DNA from 3 places in the Mycolicibacterium thermoresistibile genome. Region 1 is predicted to be linked to each of the others. Evidence: predicted binding sites of a transcription regulator. Region 1 holds the regulator's gene; each other region holds the start of a gene.
The links. Region 1 encodes LexA, which represses DNA repair genes until DNA is damaged. Its sites were predicted from a motif close to CGAACANNTGTTCG; they were not measured.

Region 2: the regulator LexA is predicted to act here: its motif matches at 1,968-1,981, upstream of CKW28_RS06645 (HNH endonuclease signature motif containing protein).
Region 3: the regulator LexA is predicted to act here: its motif matches at 2,655-2,668, upstream of cofD (2-phospho-L-lactate transferase).

What each region holds. Positions count from the first base shown of each region.
Region 1 covers NZ_LT906483.1:2,880,867-2,886,555, reverse strand. The annotation lists gene CKW28_RS13590 (LGFP repeat-containing protein) at 1-1,303, shown strand, start outside; gene lexA (transcriptional repressor LexA) at 1,305-2,009, opposite strand; gene CKW28_RS13580 (LysM peptidoglycan-binding domain-containing protein) at 2,228-2,761, shown strand; gene nrdR (transcriptional regulator NrdR) at 2,889-3,362, shown strand; gene CKW28_RS13570 (PhzF family protein) at 3,369-4,055, opposite strand; gene CKW28_RS13565 (proteasome assembly chaperone family protein) at 4,138-5,133, opposite strand; gene sthA (Si-specific NAD(P)(+) transhydrogenase) at 5,305-5,689, opposite strand, start outside.
Region 2 covers NZ_LT906483.1:1,429,106-1,434,794, reverse strand. The annotation lists gene CKW28_RS06655 (NADH-quinone oxidoreductase subunit M) at 1-299, shown strand, start outside; gene nuoN (NADH-quinone oxidoreductase subunit NuoN) at 301-1,863, shown strand; gene CKW28_RS06645 (HNH endonuclease signature motif containing protein) at 1,995-3,503, shown strand; gene CKW28_RS06640 (TetR/AcrR family transcriptional regulator) at 3,524-4,150, opposite strand; gene CKW28_RS06635 (FAD-dependent oxidoreductase) at 4,147-5,655, opposite strand.
Region 3 covers NZ_LT906483.1:1,268,134-1,273,822, forward strand. The annotation lists gene CKW28_RS05875 (coenzyme F420-0:L-glutamate ligase) at 44-1,417, opposite strand; gene cofD (2-phospho-L-lactate transferase) at 1,414-2,424, opposite strand; gene CKW28_RS24045 (WhiB family transcriptional regulator) at 2,888-3,142, shown strand; gene CKW28_RS05895 (metallopeptidase family protein) at 3,155-3,574, opposite strand; gene CKW28_RS05900 (DUF3499 domain-containing protein) at 3,722-4,138, shown strand; gene CKW28_RS05905 (phosphomannomutase/phosphoglucomutase) at 4,223-5,629, shown strand; gene CKW28_RS05910 (hypothetical protein) at 5,626-5,689, shown strand, end outside.

The sequences.
Region 1 (5,689 bases):
GCGGATGGCCGGCTTCGCGGCCGCCGACGAGCCGATCATCTTCTGGACCCCCGACTACGGTGCCGTCATCGTCCGGGGCGCGATGAAGGCCGCGTGGGACAAACTCGGCGGCGCCGCCGGGGAACTCGGTGTGCCGGTGGACGATCAGACCGAGGACGGTGACGAGATCACCCAGCGGTTCAGCGGAGGCTCGATCACCTGGAATCGGTCCGACGGCAGCTTCCGCACCGAACCGGCCGGTCTGGCAGCACAATTGACCGGGCTGGAGGTTCCGGGGGTCGAGCCGCCGGCCGACATCGAGGAAGCGCCGCTGGCGCAGTCCGAGGACGGCGGCGGGCCCTCCCGGCCGGGGGTGGGGGTCGGCTGGCTACTCGTGCTGATTCCGGTGCTGGTGCTGGCCGCGGCGCTGATCGGGCTGACGATCTGGAACCGGCGACGCCGCTACGCCGGCGCGGGGCACCTGCAATCCGGGCAATACGACCCCGAGCATCACGATTCCGAGCGGTATGACCCCGAGCATCACGATTCCGAGCGATATGACCCCGAGCGATATGACCAGGGCCCGGACGCCTTCGACTCGGACGTTCACGACCCGGGCGGATACGACACGCGTGAAGACCTCGACCGGCGCCACGAGACGCTGTCGGGTGACGCCGCACCACAGCCGTCCGAACTGTTCGGGTTGGGAACCCCGCCCGCACAAGCCGATTTCAGAGGATGGGGATACACCGGCGATCCGGCGACGCCTGCCGACGAGGCCCGCACCGCAACACCGCCGGGTGAACTGGGTGACAAAGCTCCACCCGAGCCACACCGGGCCGATTCGGCCTCAGCCGAATCCGGGCAGACCCGAACGACGGCGGCCGCGACAGGCGGGGCCGAAACACTCGGGGCCCCACCGGATCAGCTTCCCGGGCAGGACGAGTCCACCGAGCCGGAACGCGAGACACCTTCCGAGGATCCGTTTTTCGAGAAGGACCAGGACGACGTCGACACCGCGCCGACACCGATCGTGGCGCCCGAGGCGGCTGAGCCGAGGCCCAGCGCGACCCGCCCGGATTCGGAGACCACCGGACGGCACGCCGCGATCGACGTCGATGAACCCGAGTACGGTCAGACCGCGCTACGGCTCCCGGCCGACGGCGACCCGCGCCGGCCGCCGGAGGGATATCCGATCAAGGCCCGGATCACCGACGGGTTGTACTGGGTGCCGGGCAGCGCGGACTACGACGAGGTAGACGCCGAGATCTGGTTCGCCAGCGAGGAACTGGCCCGGACGAACGGTTTCGTCCGCAGCGACTGACTCAGATCTTGCGGATCACCGTCACGACTTTTCCGAGGATGGCGGCCTCGTTCCCGGGAATCGGATCGTAGACCGGGTTGTGCGGCATCAACCAGACCTGGCCGCGGGACCGTTTGAACGTCTTGACGGTGGCCTCGCCGTCGATCATCGCCGCGACGATGTCGCCGTTCTCGGCGACGTTCTGTTGGCGCACCACGACCCAGTCGCCGTCGCAGATGGCGGCGTCGATCATGGAGTCGCCCACCACCTTCAGCAGGAACAGCGAACCCTCACCAACCAGTTCGCGGGGGAGCGGGAAGACATCCTCGACCGCCTCCTCCGCGAGGATCGGACCACCGGCGGCGATCCGGCCCAGCACCGGGACGAACGTCGGTTCCGGCAGCGTGTCCGAGCCGGCGACGTCAGTGGTCACGGCGGGTTTTGCGGGGTCGTCGACGCCCCGGACGTCCACGGCGCGCGGACGGTTCGGATCCCGCCGCAGATAGCCCTTGCGTTCCAGCGTGCGCAGCTGGTGAGCCACCGATGAGGTGGACGTCAACCCCACCGCGTCGCCGATCTCCCGGATGCTCGGCGGATACCCGCGGGTGGTCACCGACGCGCGGATCACCTCCAGGATGGTGCGCTGACGCTCGGTCAGACCGCTGTCGGCGGCGCGTCTGCGGCCGGCGGTGTCTGCGGCACCCGGGGAATCGTGGCTGTCACTCATGACCTCAATCTAGCCGCGGACCCGACAATGATCAAACATGTGTTCGAGGTGTGTCGGGACTGTGATCCGCCTGCACCCGCGCCGACCCGTTCCGCCTTCGGACTGTCGGTGGGGCGTCCTAGTCTCCGACACAGTTCGATCACGCGTTCTATTCATCGAACGCATGATCGACTACCATTCGAACAGGCGAGCGAACACGCCGAGCGGAAGGCGAACACATGACAGTCCTCGACACCCGCACTCGTACCCGGGCCCGCACTGAGTCGCGTGCCGGCCATCCGGGCCGCACCGAGGCCCGCCTGCCCGGCGGGCGTGCGACGAGCCAGCGCCGGACGGACGCGGCGGCACCAATCCTGCGGCCGGCGCCGGTGTCCCGGCGGCGTCCGGCGCACCCACGCCCCGGCGGCGCCGCCCTGCGCCACCGGGGAACCGGCGTGCTGGTCTCGCGCGCCCCGCACCGGCGGCGCCCGATCACCCCGGCCGGTACGGTGGCGCTGGCGCTGGTGGCCGCCGCGATCACCGTGTGGCTGGGGCTGGTGGCCCAGCTCGGCGGGGTGACGGCCACCGATGCCGCGGTGCCTACCACTGTCGCCGTGGTGCAGGTGCAGCACGGGGAGACGCTGCATCAGGTGGCGCAGCGGGTCGCGCCGGACGCCCCGGTTGCCGCCGTGGTGGAACGGATCCGTGAGCTCAATCAGCTCGACTCCGCCGCGCTGGCCGCTGGGCAGACACTGATCGCTCCCATCGGCTGACGCGCGCCGGTCGCTGTGGAAGACCGTGTCGTCCAACGGTAGTGGGGCGCTGTGCCATCGCATTTCGTCGCGGGTAGGCTCAGAGGCGTTCGACGTACGTACGTGCCGACGTGGCGAAGGAGCGGTGATGCATTGTCCGTTCTGCCGTCACCCGGATTCGCGCGTGGTGGACTCCCGGGAAACCGACGAGGGTCAGGCGATCCGGCGGCGTCGCGCATGCCCGGAATGCGGCCGGCGGTTCACCACCGTGGAGACCGCCGTGCTTGCGGTGGTCAAGCGCAGCGGCGTCACCGAACCCTTCAGCCGGGAGAAGGTGATCCGCGGTGTGCGCGCCGCCTGCCAGGGCCGTCAGGTCGACGATGACGCGCTGAATCTGCTGGCACAACAGGTCGAGGACACCGTCAGGGCCACCGGGTCACCGGAGGTGCCCAGCCATGAGGTCGGCCTGGCGATACTCGGGCCGTTGCGGGAACTCGACGAGGTCGCCTACCTGCGGTTCGCCTCGGTGTACCGGTCGTTCACCTCCGCCGAGGACTTCGAGCGCGAAATCCGGGAACTGCGGGCCCATCGGGCGGCGTCGGCCGAGCAGAAGTCGAACTGATCCGTCTCAGTCCAGCGTCCGGATCTCGTCCCGGGCCACCCGCCCCGCGATCTGCACCCACCCCTCGGGGTTCCAGCGGGTTTCGATGATCGACCCCTTACCCTGCACGATCGTCAGATCGCGGCTGAGGAACTCGGTGATGCGCACCGCGGCGGATCCGGTGGCCTCATCCTCGGGGATGCCCAGATTGTTGGCGAACATCCGGGCGCGGATCTGACCGTGTTCCCGATCCGTCCAGGTCCACAGGTAGTGCCCGATGTCATCGGGATACTCATCGGGGTCCGCGGCAAGGAGCTCCTCGGCCGTCTCCAGTTCGCGGATGACGAACTCCGGCGCCCATTCGGCGCGGGCGCTGACCTCGGTGAGATCGTCCCGGTAGCTCACCTGCACGATGCCGGCCGGCACCTGTAGCGTGTGGATCGGGCGGCCCTGTTCCCGCAGCCACCAGGCCGCCCCGACGGTCGGGTGTCCGGCGAACCTCATTTCGGTGACCGGGGTGAAGATGCGGGCCTGGGCGGTGTTGGTGCCGGACTGCGGAACCTCGACGAATACCGTTTCGCTGTAACCCAGTTCGGTGGCGATTCGCTGGCGGTCAGCGGGGTCGACCGCGGCGTCGTCCACCACCCCCAACGGGTTGCCGAATTTGCCGTCGGGATCGGTGAACACCCGCAGTACGGTCACGTCGAGGCCCATGCCCCGATGCTACGTCGAGGACCGGCGCCCGACGATCATGTTGGGCCCGCTTCGAGCGAGGGCCCGCGCTGGAACCCCCGCGCTAGAACCCCGGGGTGTCGCCGTCGTCGCGGAACCCGTCCGGATTGGACTCCCGGTTCTGCTGCGCCAGGAACTTCTCGAACTCGCCGGCGAGTTCCTCACCGCTGGGCAGGTCCTCGTCATGGGCGAGCAGCGATCGGTTCTCCTGGGCGGTGATGAACGCGTCGTACTGGCGTTCCAGCGCGGCCACCACCTGGGCGACCTCCGGGCTGGCCTCGACCTGCTCGTTGATCCGGTCGTGCACCTCCGCCCCGGCCTTCGCCAGTTCCGCCAGCGGCAGCTCCAGCGACCCCGCCTTGGCGACCTCGGCCAGCAACGCCTCGGCGGCGGGCGGATATGCGGTCTGCGCCAGATAGTGCGGCACGTGGACCGTGTAACCTACGACCTCGAAACCGTGCTGGCCCATCCGGAATTCCAGCAGGTTCGAGACACTGCCCGGCACCTGCACCTCGCCCACCCACGCGGTGTGCTCGGCGATCAGTTCCTTGTTGTTCGAATGTGCCGTCAGCGTCACCGGCCGGGTGTGCGGCACCGCCATCGGAATGGTGCCCAGCCCGATCACGCGGCGCACCCCGAGTCGCTCGGCCAGCAACCGCACCGCGCTGACGAACCGCTCCCATTTCAGGTCCGGCTCCAGTCCGGTCAGCAGCAGGAACGGTGTGCCGGCGGTGTCGTGCAGCGCGTACAGGTTCAGTTCGGGCTCTTCGTAGCGGGTGAAGTGATCGGTCTTGAACGTCATCAGCGGCCGCCGCGACCGGTAGTCGAGCAGCTCGTCGATCGCGAACGAGGCGACCAGTTCGGTGGTCAGCGTGTTCTTGAGGTGCTCGGCGGCCAACCGGATGGCGTGCCCGGCATCGGAGAACCCTTCCAGCGCATGTACCAGGACCGGGCCCTTGCCGTCCTCCGAGGACAGCTTCGGCGCCGGGAACTCCAGTTCGTACATTCCCGACTGTTCGGGTTGATAATGCTGCTCTGGGCTTTCTGCGTGATCAGCCATCCCGCTTGCCTCCTTGCCTGTGTGGCCAAGACACGTCCGGTTGGTGTCTACCGCTGATACCAGTTTCGCCTATTTGCCGGGACCGCATTCGCGGACCCCGTTCGAGATGCAACAACGCGTCGATTTCCATGGCCATTCCACCGTGGATGCCCGTTTTGCGCACCGCGAAATCTAAGACTGCAGACGGTCCAGGGTGCGCAGCTTGTTCGCGACATCGAGGGCGGCCACCTTGTACGCCTCGGCGTAGGTCGGATAGTTGAAGACCGCGTCCACCAGGTAGTCCACCGTGCCGCCGCACCCCATCACCGCCTGCCCGATGTGCACGAGTTCGGTGGCGTGGGTGCCGACGATGTGCACGCCCAGCACTGTGCGGTCCTCGGTGGAGACCAGCAGTTTGAGCATGCCGTAGCTGTCGCCGGCGATCTGGCCGCGGGCCAGTTCGCGGTAGCGCGCCACCCCGGTTTCGTACGGGACGGCGTCGCGGGTCAGCTCCACCTCGGTCGACCCGACATAGGAGATCTCCGGGATGGCGTAGATGCCCACGGGGTGGAGTTCG
Region 2 (5,689 bases), 1.5 Mb from region 1:
CGGTCCTGGCGGCCACCGCGTTGGTGCTGTCGGCGATCTACATCCTGTGGACCTACCAGCGGATGATGGCCGGCCCGGTGCGCGAGGACAACCGATCGATCCGCGACCTGATCCCCCGCGAACTCGTCGTGGTCGCGCCGCTGATCGCGCTGCTGGTGGGGCTGGGGGTGTATCCCAAACCGGCGCTGGACATCATCGACCCCGCGGTCGGTCACACCTTGACCTCGATCGGCGAACACGACCCGAGGCCGACGATCACGGCGGGAGACGATCCCGTTCCGGCAGGAAAGGGGCGCTGACATGCCCACCCCCAGCGTGGAGTACAGCCTGCTGCTACCGATGTTGATCGTGTTCGGCGTCGCCATCGCCGGAGTGCTGATCGAGGCGTTCCTGCCCCGCCGGCTCCGGTATCGCGTCCAGCTGACGTTGACGCTCGGCGGGTTGGTCGCGGCCCTGCTCGCGGTGCTCGGCCTGACCGACCGACTCTCCGGCGGTGGCGGGGACACCGCGATGATGGGCGCGGTGGTCATCGACGGTCCGGCACTGTTTCTGCAGGGCACCGTCGTGCTGCTGGCGATCCTGGGTGTCTTGCTGATCGCCGAACGCCAGATCGGATCGCGGGATCCGGCCCGCGGTCTGGACGGGTTCACCCCGCAGGCGTCCGCGGTGCCGGGCAGCGTCGCCGAACAGGTCGCCACCAGGGCGGGTGCGGTGCAGACCGAGGTGTTTCCGCTGACCATGTTCGCCACCGGCGGCATGATGCTGTTCGGTGCCTCGGACGACCTGTTGACGATCTTCGTCGCGCTGGAGGTGCTGTCGCTGCCGCTGTACCTGCTGTGCGGGCTGGCGCGGCGGCAGCGCCTGCTGTCCCAAGAGGCCGCGTTGAAATACTTCCTGCTGGGCGCGTTCTCGTCCGCGTTCTTCGTCTACGGGGTGGCGATGCTGTACGGCTACTCCGGCACCCTGCGGCTCGGCGGAATCGCCGACGCGGTCGCCACCCCGCCCGGCGGTTCGACCGCGCTGGCGCTGATCGGCATCGGGCTGCTGATGGTCGGGTTGCTGTTCAAGGTGGGGGCGGTGCCGTTCCACTCCTGGATTCCCGACGCATATCAGGGTGCCCCGACGGCGATCACGGCGTTCATGTCGGCGGCCACCAAGGTCGCGGCGTTCGGCGCGCTGCTGCGGATCTGTCACGTCGCGCTCCCCGCCCTCAAGGACGACTGGCGTCCGATGTTGTGGGCGGTGGCGATTCTGACCATGGTGGTGGGCACCGTCACCGCGGTGACGCAGACGGATGTCAAGCGGATGCTGGCGTATTCGGCGGTCGCCCACACCGGGTTCATCCTCACCGGCGTGATCGCCGCGAACGAGGCCGGGGTGTCGTCGACGCTGTTCTATCTGTTCGCCTACGGGTTCAGCTCGCTGGGCGCGTTCGCCCTCGTCGGGTTGGTGCGGTCACGTGACGGTGAGGAGGCGACCTCGATGGCGGCGTGGGCCGGGTTGGGCCGCCGTCATCCCCTTGCCGGCGTGGTGTTCTCGCTGTTTCTGCTTGCGTTCGCCGGCATTCCGTTGACCAGTGGGTTCGTCGCCAAGTTCGCGGTTTTCAAGGCCGCCGGGGAGGGCGGTGCGATTCCGCTGGTGGTGATCGGGGTGATCGCCAGCGCCGTCGCCGCGTACTTCTATGTGCGGGTGATCGTGTTGATGTTCTTCACCGATCCCCCCTCGGATGCGCCCGAGGTCGTCGCCCCCAGCGGGCTGACCACCGCTGTGGTCACGGTGACCGCCGCGGTGACGTTCGCGCTGGGGGCGTTGCCGCAACCTCTGCTCGATCTGGCGGACAGCGCGGTTCCGTTCCTGCGCTGAGCGACTCGCCCCTACCACGGTGGTGTGACATTCCCGGGTGTTCTGGGCCAAGTTGTCCTCAATGGGGGTTTTGTCCCCAGTCGGGGTGATGGGGGCTGCTGTGTCGAATGGGTGTTCGATACGGTGGGTTCATGGGTCAGCAGTTCGTCACCGCCGGGGCCGCCCGGGCGCGGGTGGGTGAGTTGCTGGCCGCGGTGGATGCGGCGTATGCCGAGATGCGCGCGTTGTGTCTCGATGAGGTCGGTACCGGGTTTCGGCTGGAGTTGGCCGAGCGGTTGGAGACGCAGTGTCGGATCAATCGGGGGTTGATGTATCGGGTGTTCGCCCAGTTGGCCGACCCGCCTGATGAACCGGCGATGGTGCCGGCGGTCAGAGACCGGTTGTGGGCGCGGTTGCGGATCACCCCTGGTGAGGTGAAACGCCGGTTGCGGGTGGCCGCACTGCTGCGGCCGCGCCGCCGGCTCAGCGGCCCACCGCTGCCGCCGGTGTTGGCGCGGGTGGCCGGGGCTGTCGAGTCCGGGCTGCTCGGTGAGGAGCATCTGCGGGTCATCACCACGGTGATGGCTGCGTTGCCGTCGGCGGTGTCGGTGACCGATCGGGAGGCGGTGGAAGCCAGCCTTATCGCCGAGGCCGCCCGAAGTGATGCCGGCATCGTGCGGCAGGCGGGGCGGCGGATCGAGGAGATCTTCAACCCCGACGGGCATTACGACGATCAGGACCGGGCCCGCCGCCGCGGCATCCACCTCGGTGACCAACAGCGTGATGGGATGTCGGCGATCTCCGGGTGGATCGACCCGCAACTGCGCGCCTATCTGGAGGCCGTCACCGCCGCGGTCCGCCCGGGCCGCCATCTACCCCACACCACCACCGATACCACCGGCACCACCGGCACCACTGAGACCACCGATACCGCCGGCACCGCTGCGACGGCCGCCGCTGATACCGCTGCGACGGCCGCCGATACCGCTGCTGACGGGGTTGGGGATATCGATACCGGGGGTGTGGATTTGCGCAGTGCGGCTCAGCGCCGCCATGACGGGCTCACACTCGGGTTGAAGATCGCGGTGGCCTCCGGGCGGTTGGGGTCGCATCGGGGGCATCCGGTGACGGTGATCGTGCGCACCACCCTGGGCGAGTTGAATCAGGCCGCCCACGCCGTGGCCGACCCCAGGGTGTCGATGCCCGGGCCGGCGCGTACCGGGGGTACCGGGGTGCTGCCGATGCGGGAGTTGATCCGTATGGCCGCCGACGCCATCCACTACCTGGCGGTGTTCGACGACCACACCGAACGCCCACTGTATCTGGGCCGGCAGAAACGCATCGCCACCGCCGATCAGCGCCTCATCTGCTACGCCCGCGACGGCGGCTGCACCGCACCCGGCTGCGGTGAGCCCGGCTACCACGCCGAAGCCCACCACCAACCCGCCTGGGAGGACGGCGGTCTCACCGACGCCGACCACCTGTTCTTCGCCTGCGGCCCCCACCACAGCGGCCTGACCGAAGGCCGCTGGCAGGCCACCATCACCCCCACCGGCCGACTCGCCTGGACCAACGACCACCACCCACCCACCGTCAACCACGCCCACCACCCCGAAGAACTCCTACGCGCACACACCGACCCACCAGAAGACCCCGGGTGACCACTCCGGCCGCCGGCGGGTCAGGGCAGCAGCCCGACCTGGCGATAGGCCACCTCCAGATAGCACCGGAGCTGGCGTGCCGAGGGTGGCTCAGGTTGCAGCACACGGTAAGTCACTGCGCCGGCGAGCATGTCGACGAGTACGTCCAGATCGGCGTCGGCCGCCACCGTTCCGAGGTCCCGGGCCCGCCGGAGCAGGGCGATGGCGGCGGTGCGGCGCGGCAGAATGTAGTGCTCCCAATAGGTTCGCAACAGCGCCGGATGGGTCACCGCCGAACCGTAGATCGCGGCGATGAGACCACGGAACGCGGGGTCCGCAGCGGTCCGGGCAGCCGCGGAGATGTTGCGCCGCACCAGCTCATACGGATCCGAGACCGAGGCTTCGGCCGGAGTGGGCCAGGCCAGTTCGGCGCTCACCCGGTGTTCGATGGCGTCGGCGACGAGTTGCTCCTTGTCGGACCAGCGTCGGTAGATGGTCGGCTTGCCGACACCGGCGCGTCTGGCCACCTGTTCGATGCTCAGCGCGGAAATACCCTGCTCGACGAAGATTTCCAGCGCGGCGTCGAGAATCGCGGAGTCCAGAGCCGGGTCTCGGGGCCGCCCCCGCGCGGCGGCCCGGCCGGTGGCGGCCGCGTCCGTGGCGGTCACCGTACCCGCCCGACAGTCAGCGCCGACTTCAACCAGTCCGCGAGATCGGTCGCGTCCCGGCCCCGCCACGCCAGATGACCGTCGGGACGCACGAGAAAGGCGTCACACCCGCGCATCTCGGCTCCGCGCAATCCGACGACGTACTCACCCAGGAAGGTGTGGGCCGTCCCGAGCAGCCCCGGACCCTCTCGGTGATGCCGGCCCGAACCGGGTTCCAGCACCGCCCACCGGCCACCCAGCTGTTCGTACAACCGGCTGATATGCCCGTCATCGCGCACGCACCGCTGATCGGGCACCCGGTCCCCCGGCCGCGGGGTGGTCATCGACACCGTTCGGGGCGCCAGCGGCCCGCCCCGGTAGGTCACCCACAGCTGCGATGTCTGATAGGTCAGCCGGCGCTGCACCGACGGCAGCGCCAGCAACGGCAGCACCACACGGTCGCGCAGGAACCGGCCGACGCCGCGGTCGGCGATGTTGAGCTTGGTGGCGGCGCTGGTGTTGCGCAGCACCTCGGTGGCCAGCGGACGCCGTTCGGCCTCATAGGTGTCGAGCAGCGCGGGACCGGCGTAGCCCCGGATCACCAGCGCGAGTTTGAAGGCGAGGTTCTCCGCGTCACCCAACCCGGTCAACATGCCCTGACCGCCGAACGGGGCGTGGGCGTGCGCGGCGTCACCGGCGATGAACACCCGGCCGCGGCGGTAGGTGTCGGCGAGACGGCGGTGCACCCGGAACTCCGACTGCCACACCGTGCCGGTGACCTTCACCCGGTGCCCGGTCCGCTCGTACAGCAACCGCTCCAGCGCGCCCTGATCGAGATCGCCCGGCCCGGGATCGTAGGCGATGATGCGCCACAATCCGTCCGGCATCGGCATCGCGCCGACCATGCCGTCGGGATGGATCCACCCGGTGGTGCCGGACCGGTCCAACCGCCAGTCCAGGTAGACGTCGGCGAGCAGGAACCGCTCGCTGAGCCGCGCCCCGGGGTATCCGATGCCGACCGATTTCCGGGTACTGCTGCCGGTGCCGTCGCAGCCCACCAGCCAGCGGCCGCGCAGTTCGCCGCCGCCCCCGATCCCGGCGGTCACCGTCGACGCGTCCTGGCGCAGACCGGTCAGCGGGCAGTCCAACTCCACCCGGCCGCCCAGCTCGGCCAGCCGGTTCCGCAACGCCGCCTCGACCTCGGCCTGGGAGATGACCATCGGCGGCGCCGCGGTCCGCATCCCCGGATCACCGAACTGCATCCGCATCACCGGCTCGCCGCCGAGATGAGTGGTGATCTGCATGGCCCGCACCGAACGTTCGGGCAGACCTCCCAGCGCACCGAGCCGGTCGAGGACCTCCGACCCCCGAGCGTGCAGGAAGTTGGCCCGCGAGGTCGTCGCCGGGGCCGGCGCCTTGTCGATGACCCGCACGTCCAGCCCGTGGGCGAGCAGCCCGCAGGCCACCGCGAGGCCGACCGGCCCCGCTCCCACCACCACGACGTCGGTCGTCGTCTCGCGCGCCATCCTCGTCGCCGCCTCACCTCTGCCATTTACGTTA
Region 3 (5,689 bases), 1.6 Mb from region 1:
CGCGCAAGCGCTCATCGGGTTCTTCGGCTCTTCGCGCAAGCGCTCATCGGAAAACCAGCAGCCCCTCGGTCGGCGCCGGGTCGCGCGGGCCGGCCGGTTCGGCGGGATAGCCGATCGCCACCGCACCCAACGGTTCCCAGTCGTCGGGCAGCCCGAGCTCGGTGCGCACCACCTCTGGGGCGAAGATGGTCGATCCGACCCAGCAGCTGCCGATTTCGCGAACGGCCAGCGCCACCAACAGGGCCTGCACCGCGGCGCCGCCCGCAACGGTGAACATGGTGTGCTCGGCCGCGGCGCGGCGGGCGTCGGGGTAGTGGTGCGCACCGTCGGCGACCAGGAAGGGAACGATGAGTTCTGGTGCGTCGTAGAGGATTTGACCTCTCCCGACGCGCCGCTCCACGGCCTCGGGTGAGGCGCCGTCACCGGCGAGGTCGGCGCGCCATCGATCCTTCATCCGGTCCAGCAACCGGGTGCGGGCGGTCCAATTCTGCAGCCACACGAACCGCACCGGGCGGGTGTGGTGCGGCGCCGGCGCGGTGAGCGCCTCGGCGACCGCGGCCTCGATGAGGTCCGCGGGCACGGGCTCGGAGTCGAACCGCCGCACCGAACGGCGCAGCAGCTGAGCCTGGCTGCGGCCCAACCGGATGGCCTCCTCGGTGCCTAGCCAGAACAGATCGTCCTGGCCCGGCCGCACCAGCGTGCGGGCGGTGGACCCATCGTCGCGCAGGGTCAGACCCCGCACGACGGCCACCGGGACGTCGGTCAGCTTGCCCTTCACCAGGTCTGCGGCGGCGGCGATCTCATCGGCGACCGCCACCTCGGTGACGAACAACTCGTTGCCGTGCCGGTCGTGTGAACCGGCGTAGCCGTGCAGCACCGTGAGTCCGGCGGCGCCGATCGCGAAGTCGGTCTGCCCGGTGCGCCAGGCCCGCCCCATGGTGTCGGTGATGATCACCCCGACGTCCACCCCGAGCCGTTGCCGCAACCCCGCCCGCAGCGCGGCGGCGCTGGCGTCGGGATCGACGGGCAGCAACGCCAACTCGGTGGCCGCCACGTTCGACCCGTCGACCCCGGCGGCGGCCTGGACCAGACCCAATGCGTTCTCGGTGATCAGGGTGCGGCCCTTGCGGGCCAGCACCCGCACGGCCTCTTCATCGATGAGCTTGCGGCGCAATGCGTCCCGCTGCTCCGGATCGGCGGGGGCGGCGATGATGCGGCCCTCGCACTTGGACACCACCTTGCTGGTGACCACGACGACGTCGTTGTCGCGCAGCCACGGCGCGGCGGCCGCGACCGCGGCGGTCAGATCGTCACCGGGACAAAACTGCGGCAGACCGGTGACCGGGAACAGTTCGATGGCGGCCGCGGTGCCGTGGTCACCGGAACCCGTTTGCCCCGCGCCGCCGGCGGTGCTCACCGGCGCTCCCCGGCCAGACCGGCCAGTTGCAGGCCGGCGCGCACCATCTCCGCGGTGGCGGCCGGCTCGGTCATCAGCAGGGGGACGGCGCGGACGTCCACCCCGTCGATGTCGGCGTGGTCGCCTTCGTGGACCAGCCAGCCGTCCAGGATCCCGGTGTGCTTGCGGCTGCCGTAGTGCCGGCCGACTCCCTCGGAGGTGGACGGCACGCCGATCACCGACAGGCATTCATCGGCCATGCCGCGCAGCGGTTTTCCGGCGATGATGGGGGAGTACCCGATCACCGGTGCCGGGGTGGTGCGTAGCGCGCCGCGGATGCCGGGGACGGCCAGGATGGCCCCGATGCTGACCACCGGGTTCGACGGCGCGATCAGCACGACGTCGGCCTCGGTGATGGCCTCGACGACTCCGGGGCCCGCCTTGGCCTGTTCGGCGCCCACGAACGCGAAGCTGTGGGTCGGCACCTTCGCGCGGTGGCGCACCCACCACTCCTGGAAGTGGATGGCGCGCTGCTGCCCGGCGTGTTCGCCCGGGCCCGGGTCGGTGACCACCACGTGCGTCTCGACCCGGTCGTCGCTCGCCGGCAGCAACCGCGCCCCCGGCGACCACCGGTGACACAGCGCCTCGGTGACCTGGGAGAGCGGATAGCCGGCCCGCAGCATCTGGGTCCGCACCAGGTGGGTGGCCAGATCGCGGTCGCCCAGCCCGAACCAGTCCGGCTGCACCCCGTAGGCGGCGAGTTCCTCCTTGGCGTGCCACGTTTCGTTGCGGTGTCCCCACCCGCGTTCGGGGTCGATTCCGCCGCCCAGGGTGTACATGCAGGTGTCGAGGTCCGGGCAGATCCGCAGCCCGAACATCCAGGCGTCGTCACCGATGTTGACGACCGCGGTCAGCTCGCCGTCAACCTCGGCGTCACGTGCGCTGAACTGCCCCAGGCCGAGCAGGTGCTGCACGCCCAGCAGAAAGCGTGCCCCGCCGACCCCGCCGACCAGAACCGTGACCTTCACATCGATCGACATTAGGCGGTGTCCGCCGACGGGGGTCCGCCGCGGTCAAGATCGGGCGTCGGCGACTCGGTCACATTTGGACACGCCGAGTGAGTCGACACACCGAAATCGGGTCACGGGATGGTATGAAATCCTGTTCTTCCGCTTGACCGGAGCAGCTAACACGTGTGTAATCACACCAGTGTCATTTCCCGGTTGGTCGATCGCTTCTGGTGTCGCAGACCGAGATTCGATCACTTGTTCGAATCGAGATGGCCGCACAGCACAATAGTGAGGCTTTGTCCAGGGATCTACGAAACCAGTGAGGAGGCGGAGAATGTCTTATGGGCCAGGGGATTTCGAGCGCGCTCTTCGGTATGAGAACCGATTGCTCGGCTCCGTAGGCAGTGTGCCGCAGCCCGAAATCGGATCAGATCCGAAGAGGGCGGACACGCGGCCGAAATTGACATTGATATCCGATGAAATGGATGTTGCTCCGGCAACCATCGATAAACCCGCCGACGAACAATGGCAGGAACGCGCATTGTGCGCGCAAACCGACCCCGAGGCGTTCTTTCCGGAAAAGGGCGGCTCGACCCGTGAGGCCAAGCGGATCTGCATGGGCTGCGAGGTCCGCGACGAGTGCCTGGAGTACGCCCTGGCCCACGACGAACGGTTCGGCATCTGGGGCGGCCTCTCCGAACGGGAGCGTCGCCGCCTCAAGCGCGGAATAATCTAGACACCGCCACGATCAGTCATCGATCGTCGGGTCGATGACCGAAGGTTCCACGCCCAAATACGTAGCGACCTGAGCGACCAGAACTTCATGTAGCAACTCGGCGAGCTCCTCGGAATCCTTGGCCCGCCGTTCAATCGGCCTGCGGAACAGCACAATTCTCGCCCGCGTGGCATTACCGCGAACATCGACCCCGGCCGGTATCAGCCGAGCCAGCGCGACCGGCCCGTCCGCCACCACCTCCGGTGGCCACTGCACACTGTCGGGATCTCGCGGCGCGATCCGCGGAATCTCATCGACCGCGACGTCCAGCGCCGAGACCCGATCCTTCCACCGCCGCTCGATCGGCTCGTACGCCTCGAGCACCGCCATGTCGAACCGCTCGGCCCGGCTGCGCCACCCCGGAACGGTGGGCGGCAGCAGCGGGCCGCGGATCTCGCGCCGGCCACGCCGGCTGCCCGGAAGCCTCGGCAATGCCATTGCTCGATCGTATGACCCCATTCGTAACGGTTGGTTATCGGCCGACGGGCCGCTGCGCGTGTCCGGCACCCCCCGGCGGGGCCGCGCGATAGCCTCAGTCGCGTGAATGTTCCCCGTCGCTGCTGCCGGCCCGGGTGTCCACAGTATGCGGTCGCGACATTGACTTTTGTCTACTCGGACTCGACCGCAGTCGTCGGCCCACTGGCTACTGTCTCGGAACCGCATTCCTGGGATCTGTGCGTTGGCCACGCCAGCCGGATCACCGCCCCGCGCGGTTGGGAGTTGGTGCGCCACGCCGGCCCACTGCCCACACATCCGGACGAGGACGACCTCGTCGCCCTCGCCGACGCCGTCCGGGAGCGTCCACGGACCGCGCCACCCGCCAATGGCGTGGTTGCCGGTTTCAGCGACCCGGCTCCCGACCAGCCGGGTGGCGCGGTCATCGCACCACCCCGCCGGCCGGAGTCGGGTGGACGCCGCCGCGGCCACCTCCGAGTCCTGCCCGACCCGACCGACTAGCCGGAAGTAGATGCGGTAGCCGCCAGAACGGTCACAGATTGGCAGTAGGCTGGCGCCAAACGGTCCCCGTTCTCGAGGAGTCGAATGTCCTGGCCAGCCGAGGCTGTTCACCGCGTCATCAAGGCCTATGACGTGCGCGGCTTGGTCGGTGAGGAGATCACCGAGGAGTTCGTCGCCGACGTGGGGGCGGCGTTCGCCCGGTTGATGCGCAGTGAGCTCGCCGAGACCGCGACCACCGGGCCGACCGTGGTGATCGGCCACGACATGCGGGCCAGTTCGCCCGGACTGGCGGCGGCCTTCGCCGACGGCGTGACCAAACAGGGCGTCGACGTGGTCCGGATCGGGCTGGCGTCCACCGATCAGCTGTACTTCGCCTCTGGTCTGCTGGACTGTCCCGGGGCGATGTTCACCGCGAGCCACAATCCGGCCGCCTACAACGGGATCAAGTTGTGCCGGGCCGGTGCGAAACCGGTGGGCAGGGACACCGGGCTGACCCAGATCAGCGACATGGTGATCGCCGGCGTGCCCGAACACGACGGCGCGGCCGGCGCGGTCCGCGATCAGGATGTGCTCGCCGACTACGGCGACTTCCTGCGTTCGCTCGTCGACCTCACCGAACTGCGCCCGTTGCGGGTCGCGGTGGACGCCGGCAACGGGATGGCCGGCCACACCACCCCGGCGGTGCTCGGCGAGGTGCCGGCGATCACCCTGCTGCCGCTGTACTTCGAACTGGACGGCACCTTCCCCAACCACGAGGCCAACCCGCTGGATCCGGCGAATCTGGTGGACCTGCAACGGCACGTGGTCGCGACCGGGGCCGACATCGGACTGGCGTTCGACGGTGACGCGGACCGGTGCTTCGTCGTCGACGAGAAGGGCGGGCTGGTGTCACCGTCGGCGGTGACGGCGCTGGTCGCCGTCCGGGAGTTGAACCGCGAGATCGGCGCGACGATCATCCACAACCTGATCACCTCCCGTGCGGTGCCCGAACTGATCACCGAACGTGGTGGGACGCCGGTGCGCTCCCGGGTCGGGCACTCCTACATCAAGGCGCTGATGGCCGAGACCGGCGCCATCTTCGGCGGCGAACACTCCGCGCACTACTACTTCCGCGACTTCTGGGGTGCTGACTCCGGAATGCTGGCCGCGCTGCACGTGCTGGCCGCGCTGGGCGAGCAGGACCGCCCGCTGTCCGAGGTGATGGCCGACTACCAGCGGTACGAGGCCTCCGGGGAGATCAACTTCACGGTCGGCGACGCCGCCGCATGTGTCGAGCAGGTGCTCAAGGCGTTCGGCTCGGAGATCCAGTCCATCGATCACCTCGACGGTGTGACGGTGGACCTGGGCGGCGGCCGCTGGTTCAACCTGCGCTCGTCGAACACCGAGCCACTGCTGCGGCTCAACGTCGAGGCCCGCACCACCGAGGAGGTCGACGCGATCGTCGAGCGGGTGGCCGCCCGGATCACCGCGACGGGATCGGGTGCGTCGTGAACGCGACCCACGCCCCCGTGGACCTCGACGACCCCGACGGACTGCAGGCGGCCGACCGTA